Regions from separate parts of the Streptococcus sp. k-628 genome, predicted to be linked through region 2. Evidence: riboswitches for the same ligand, from Rfam matches in the RefSeq annotation. Region 2 holds a riboswitch; the other holds the start of a gene.
The links. A riboswitch is a leader RNA that binds a small molecule or an ion and turns the genes downstream of it on or off. The one in region 2 is predicted to bind thiamine pyrophosphate.
Positions count from the first base shown of each region.

Region 1: another riboswitch for thiamine pyrophosphate. It lies ahead of HT730_RS01155 (thiamine-binding protein); the one in region 2 lies ahead of HT730_RS02955 (ECF transporter S component).

Region 1 is NZ_VMMZ01000008.1:74,454-77,866, reverse strand. Features, by position in the region: gene dnaB (replicative DNA helicase) at 1-412, shown strand, start outside; gene HT730_RS01165 (Veg family protein) at 414-680, shown strand; gene cbpD (choline binding-anchored murein hydrolase CbpD) at 873-1,991, shown strand; TPP riboswitch at 2,074-2,176, shown strand; gene HT730_RS01155 (thiamine-binding protein) at 2,245-2,535, shown strand; gene HT730_RS01150 (ABC transporter permease) at 2,498-3,256, shown strand; gene HT730_RS01145 (ABC transporter substrate-binding protein) at 3,295-3,413, shown strand, end outside.
Region 2 is NZ_VMMZ01000017.1:15,026-18,438, forward strand. Features, by position in the region: gene thiM (hydroxyethylthiazole kinase) at 1-329, shown strand, start outside; gene thiE (thiamine phosphate synthase) at 331-960, shown strand; TPP riboswitch at 1,076-1,164, shown strand; gene HT730_RS02955 (ECF transporter S component) at 1,322-1,882, shown strand; gene HT730_RS02960 (ABC transporter ATP-binding protein) at 1,883-3,268, shown strand; gene HT730_RS02965 (energy-coupling factor transporter transmembrane component T) at 3,270-3,413, shown strand, end outside.

The DNA.
Region 1 (3,413 bases), on a different contig from region 2:
TCTTGGTTTGATTTTGATAGACTACCTTCAATTGATCACGGGAACTGGGCGAGAAAACCGTCAACAGGAAGTTTCAGAAATTTCACGTCAGTTGAAAATCCTAGCCAAGGAATTGAAGGTTCCAGTAATCGCTCTTAGTCAGCTTTCTCGTGGGGTAGAACAACGTCAGGATAAGAGACCGGTCTTGTCTGATATTCGTGAATCTGGGTCTATTGAGCAGGACGCTGATATCGTAGCCTTTCTTTATCGCGACGATTACTATGAGCGTGGTGGTGAAGAAGAGGAAGGCATACCGAATAATAAGGTAGAAGTTATTATCGAGAAAAACCGTAGTGGAGCTCGTGGAACGGTGGAATTGATTTTCCAAAAAGAATACAATAAATTTTCAAGTATCTCAAAGAGGGAGGCATAAGATGTCAGATGCATTTACAGATGTAGCCAAGATGAAAAAAATCAAAGAAGAAATCAAGGCACATGAGGGACAAGTCGTAGAAATGACTTTGGAGAATGGTCGTAAGCGCCAAAAAAATAGATTGGGTAAGCTAATTGAGGTTTATCCATCCCTATTTATCGTTGAATTTGGGAACGTTGAAGGAGATAAACAAGCTAATGTTTACGTTGAATCCTTTACTTACTCAGATATCCTTACTGAAAAGAATTTGATTCATTATCTGGACTAAAGTGAGAAATTTTCTCACTTTTTCTTTTTTCTCCGAATAGTTTAAGTGAAGGCAATCTTCGATTTATACTCTTCGAAAATCAAATTCAAACCACGTCAGCTTCGCCTTGCCGTACTCAAGTACAGCCTGCGCCTAGCTTCCTAGTTTGCTCTTTGATTTTCATTGAGTACTATACTATTTCAAGGAGGAAGAATGAAAAGTTCATCATTTAAAGTAATAGAGACAGGATTTTCTTTTAGAAAGTCGGTTAAAAAGGTTGTTCCTTTTTTAGTAGTAGGATTGATGCTAGCAGCGGGTGATAGTGTCTATGCCTATTCTGGCGGAAATGGATCGATTGCGCGTGGGGATGATTATCCTGTTTATTATAAAAATGGGAGTCAGGAAATTGATCAGTGGCGCATGTACTCTCGTCAGTGTACTTCTTTTGCAGCCTTTCGTTTGAGTAATGTCAATGGTTTTGAGATTCCAAGGGCTTATGGAAATGCGAATGAATGGGGGCATCGTGCTCGTCGTGAAGGCTATCGTGTAGATAATACACCGACGATTGGCTCTATTGCTTGGTCTACTGCAGGAACTTATGGGCATGTTGCCTGGGTGTCAAATGTAATGGGAGATCAGATTGAGATCGAGGAATATAACTATGGTTATACAGAAGCCTATAATAAACGAAGTATAAAAGCAAATACGATGACAGGATTTATTCATTTTAAAGATTTGGCTGGTGGCAGTGTTGGGAATAGTCAAACCTCAGTTTCAACAGGAGGAACACATTATTTCAAGGCTAAGTCTGCTATCAAAAATCAGCCACTAGCTAGCGCAACTGCGATTGATTACTATTATCCTGGGGAGAAGGTTCATTATGATCAAATTCTCGAAAAAGATGGATACAAGTGGTTGAGTTATACAGCTTATAACGGAAGTCGTCGTTATATCCAGCTAGAGGGAGTGACTTCTTCACAAAATTATCAGAACCAATCAGGGAATAGCTCTAATTATAGCTCAAATACTGGATTGACTGTCGGTTGGAAGAAGATAAATGGTAGTTGGTATCATTTCAAATCAAATGGTTCTAAATCAACGGGATGGCTGAAAGATGGTTCTAGCTGGTATTATTTGAAATCATCTGGTGAAATGCAGACAGGATGGTTAAAGGAAAATGGCTCGTGGTATTATCTGGATAGTTCAGGGGCAATGAAAACAGGCTGGTATCAAGTTTCTGGTAAGTGGTATTATTCTTACTCTTCAGGTGCCTTAGCTGTTAATACGACGGTGGATGGCTATAGAGTAAACAGTGATGGAGAACGAGTATAGAAAATTGGAGTAGGAAATGTTTCCTGCTCTTTTCTGTAAGCAGTTTCCTTGACATTTTTCTTAATTTGCGCTATCATATGTCCATGTAATATATGGGAGTCTGTGTACAGTCTGAGAGGAAGTGTTAAACTTCGACCGCACCTGATCTGGGTAATGCCAGCGTAGGGAACGATACTTAGTCTATTCTGCACCTTTTCCATATATGGTAAAGGTTTTTCTTTTTGTCAAAGGAAAACGAGAAGAGGAGGTTTTTATGAAAGCAAGCATTGCCTTGCAAGTTTTACCCCTATCGCAGGGGATTAATCGGATAGCTGTTATCGATCAGGTCATTGCTTATCTGCAAGCTCAAGAAGTGACCATGGTGGTGACACCATTTGAAACGGTCTTGGAAGGGGAGTTTGATGAGCTTATGCGTATTCTCAAAGAAGCGCTGGAAGTGGCCGGGCAGGAGGTAGATAATGTCTTTGCCAATGTCAAAATAAATGTAGGAGAGATTTTAAGTATTGATGAGAAACTTGAAAAGTATACTGAGACGACACATTAGTCTATTGGGCTTTATGGGGGTCTTGTCAATCTGGCAGTTAGCAGGTTTTCTTAAACTTCTCCCCAAGTTTATCCTGCCGACACCTTTTGAAATTCTCCTGTCCTTTGTTCGTGATAGAGAATTTCTCTGGCACCATAGCTGGGCAACCTTGAGAGTGGCTTTACTGGGGTTGGTTTTGGGAGTCTTGATTGCCTGTCTCATGGCTGTACTTATGGACAGTTTGACTTGGCTCAATGACCTGATTTACCCTATGATGGTGGTTGTTCAGACTATCCCGACTATTGCTATAGCTCCTATCTTGGTCTTGTGGCTAGGTTATGGGATTCTGCCCAAGATTGTCCTGATTATCTTGACGACAACCTTTCCTATCATCGTCAGCATTTTGGACGGTTTTAGGCATTGTGACAAGGATATGCTGACCTTGTTTAGTCTGATGCGGGCCAAGCCTTGGCAAATCCTGTGGCATTTTAAAATTCCAGTCAGCCTGCCCTACTTTTATGCAGGTCTGAGGGTCAGTGTCTCCTACGCCTTTATCACAACAGTGGTATCTGAGTGGTTGGGAGGCTTTGAAGGACTAGGTGTCTACATGATTCAGTCCAAGAAACTGTTTCAGTATGATACTATGTTTGCTATTATTATCCTGGTATCGATTATCAGTCTTCTGGGTATGAAGTTGGTCGATATTAGTGAAAAATATGTTATTAAATGGAAACGTTCGTAGAATAAGAATGTTTCTGAAAAAGAAAAGAGGAAATCAAAATGAAGAAAACATGGAAAGTGTTTTTAACTGTTTTAACAGCTCTTGTAGCTGTTGTGCTTGTGGCCTGTGGTCAAGGAACTGCTTCTAAGGATAATAAGGAAGCAGAACTTAAGAAAAT
Region 2 (3,413 bases):
AGTTCAATATTCCTATAATAGTAACAGGTGAAGTGGATGCGATTGCTGTTAATGGAGAAGTGGTAACGATTCATAATGGTAGTGCCATGATGCCAAAAGTCATTGGGACAGGATGTTTATTAGGGGCAGTGGTAGCAAGCTTTATCGGACTAGAAAAAGGTCAAGAATTGAAATCATTAGAAACAGCAATGTTGGTTTACAATATCGCTGGAGAAATGGCAGAAAAACGTCCAAATGGACATCTTCCTGGAACATTTAAAGTTGAATTTATAAATGCCTTATATGAGATTACAGATGAAGATGTAAAGAAATTCAAAAGAGTGAAGTAAAATGTTTCATAAAGAATTACTAAAACTATATTTTATTTGTGGAACGACTACTTGCCAAGGTAAAGATCTATATAGAGTCGTTGAGGAAGCCTTAAAAGGTGGTATAACCTTATTTCAATTTCGTGAAAAAGGGGAGGGAGCCTTAGAAGGTAAAGAAAAAGTCGAATTAGCAATTAAACTACAGGATCTTTGTAAAAAATACAATGTTCCGTTTATTGTTAATGATGATATTGATTTGGCGATGGAAATTGACGCTGATGGCGTACATGTAGGACAAGATGACCTTGGAGTTGATGAAATTAGAAAATTGATGCCAGCTAAAATAATTGGTCTTTCTATAAAAAACGAGAAAGAATTTCAACAGTCAAAAGTTGAATATGTAGATTATGTTGGTGTTGGTCCTGTATTTGATACCCAGTCAAAAGATGATGCTGGTGGCGCTATAGGTTATGAAGGTCTTAAATTGATGAGAAAACTATTGCCACAAATGCCCTTAGTTGCAATTGGTGGGATACAGACGCAACATATTAAAGACATTATACAGACCAATATGGATGGTGTTTCAATCATTTCAGCAATATCGTATGCAAAAAATATAGAAAAAACTGTTCGAGAAATGAGTGAACAATAGGTATCTATCTAACCAAAGAAAGATCTGCTGTATTTATTAGTGCAAGGCTGTATTTCCAGTTCAATTTCTTGAACTAGTATAAAATGTGTGTTATAATAATCACATAATTAAATAATAAAGACATTTGGGGTGCTTTAGGCTGAGATGATACCCATTGAACCTGATACAGTTAATACTGGCGAAGGGAAATGTGAAATGTTTTTTTCGTATGTCGAAAAGAACGGTCTAATCTTGTAAGCTGAACTCTAATTCCTATCTGTAATTAGAGTTTTTTCTTTTACGAAACTGGATGAAGGTGATATAAAGCCTTTTGGTAGCTCACCTTGAGTGCCCCACTTTTCTTTAAAAAAAGGAGTTTTTTATGTTGAAAAAATGGCAGTTAAAAGATGTTATCTTGCTTGCTTTCTTGTCTATCTTTTTTGGTGGGGTTTTCGTTGGTTCAGGATATGTGTATAATATTCTCAGCCTACTCTTAACACCTCTTGGCTTGCAGGCCTTTGCCAATGAAATCCTCTTTGGTCTCTGGTGTATGGCTGCGCCTATTGCGGCCATCTTTGTTCCAAGAGTAGGAAGTGCAACGATTGGTGAAGTGCTAGCTGCGCTTGCTGAAGTCCTTTATGGCAGCCAATTCGGTCTAGGTGCCCTTTTGTCTGGCTTGGTTCAAGGTTTGGGAAGTGAACTTGGTTTTATCGTAACTAAGAATCGTTATGAAAGTTGGCTATCTCTAACTGCCAACAGTATTGGGATTACGCTTGTTAGCTTTGTCTATGAATACATTAAGTTAGGTTACTACGCCTTCTCCCTTCCTTTTGTCCTTTCCTTGCTTGTGGTGCGCTTTATTTCTGTCTTTTTCTTCTGTACCATCTTGGTTCGTGCCATTGTCAAACTCTATCATCAGTTTGCAGCTGGAGGAAAGGCATAGATGGGTCTGGAATTACGGGAGATTCAGTCCCCAATTTTTTCGGAACCGATTGATTTTACTTTTCATGGGCAAGCCTTTACCTTGTTAGTTGGGAGCAGTGGGTCTGGAAAATCGAGTCTCTTTCAAATGATTGCTCAAGTCATTTCTCTTCCCTATAGCGGTCAAGTCCTGATAGATGGGAGTGAGGTCAGTCAGCTTTCTATCGTCGAACGTGTCCAGACGGTTGGTATTCTCTTTCAAAATCCCAATCATCAATTTACCATGGAGAACTTGTTTGAGGAGCTGATTTTTACCTTGGAAAATATTGGGCATCCCGTTCAGGAAATTGATTCTAAAATAGCAGAGGTTGTCCAGCAATGTCGCTGCAAGGCAATATTGCACCGTCCCATTCATCACTTATCAGGTGGGGAAAAGCAAAAGGCTGCTTTGGCTGTTCTCTTTGCTATGAATCCTAGGGTCTATCTCTTGGATGAGCCCTTCGCCTCCATTGACCGCAAGAGTAGGATAGAGATATTGGAGATTCTAAAAGAGTTGGCTTCTAATGGGAAGACAGTTATTTTGTGCGACCATGATTTAACGGACTATGAAGCCTATATCAACCATATGGTGGAGCTAAGAGACGGGCAACTAAGGGAAATAAATCAAATTCCTTCCTCTGAGATGACACAGGTTTCTTCAAAGGGAGTTGCTTCTAGCCCAGAACTATTCCATATGGACCGTGTGACTTGTGAGCTGGGTAATTACCCCCTCTTTTCGATTGTGAATTTTACATTTTACCAAGGAATTTCCTGTATTTTGGGTGACAATGGTGTCGGGAAATCAACCCTCTTTCGGTCTATTCTTCAATTTCAAAAGTATAAGGGGCGCATTACCTGGAAGGGTTCGGTCTTGAAAAAGAAAAAGAGTTTGTATCGTGACCTGACGGGTGTTGTTCAGGAAGCTGAGAAGCAGTTTATCAGAGCCAGTCTGCGAGAAGAGCTTCAATTAGATGGACCTGATTCTGAAAGAAATCAGCGGATACTCCAAGCTTTACAATATTTTGATCTGGAGCAGGCAGTCGATAAGAGTCCCTATCAATTAAGTGGTGGCCAGCAAAAGATTCTTCAGCTCTTGACCATCTTGACCAGCAAGGCTTCTGTGATTTTGCTAGATGAGCCTTTTGCAGGTTTGGATGATAGAGCTTGCCATTATTTCTGTCAGTGGATTGTGGAGGAGAGAAATCAAGGAAGAAGTTTTCTGATCATTAGTCATCGTTTAGATCCCTTGATCTCTGTGGTTGATTATTGGATTGAGATGACTAGTCAGGGTCTTTGTCATGTGAAATCAGTGACAGTTACCAAACCACTTACATCTCAGAGTAGCAATACTCAAGGGGAGGTGAGATAGTATGGTCAAAGTAGCAACCCAGACACCGATTATCAGTCTCTTCTTGCTGATTTTATCCTTGGAAACATCTTTCATTCCTTCGATTGCTCTGAATCTTTCGGTAGTCGCATTCTGTATTCTCTTTATGCTCTATTACCGGCGATTT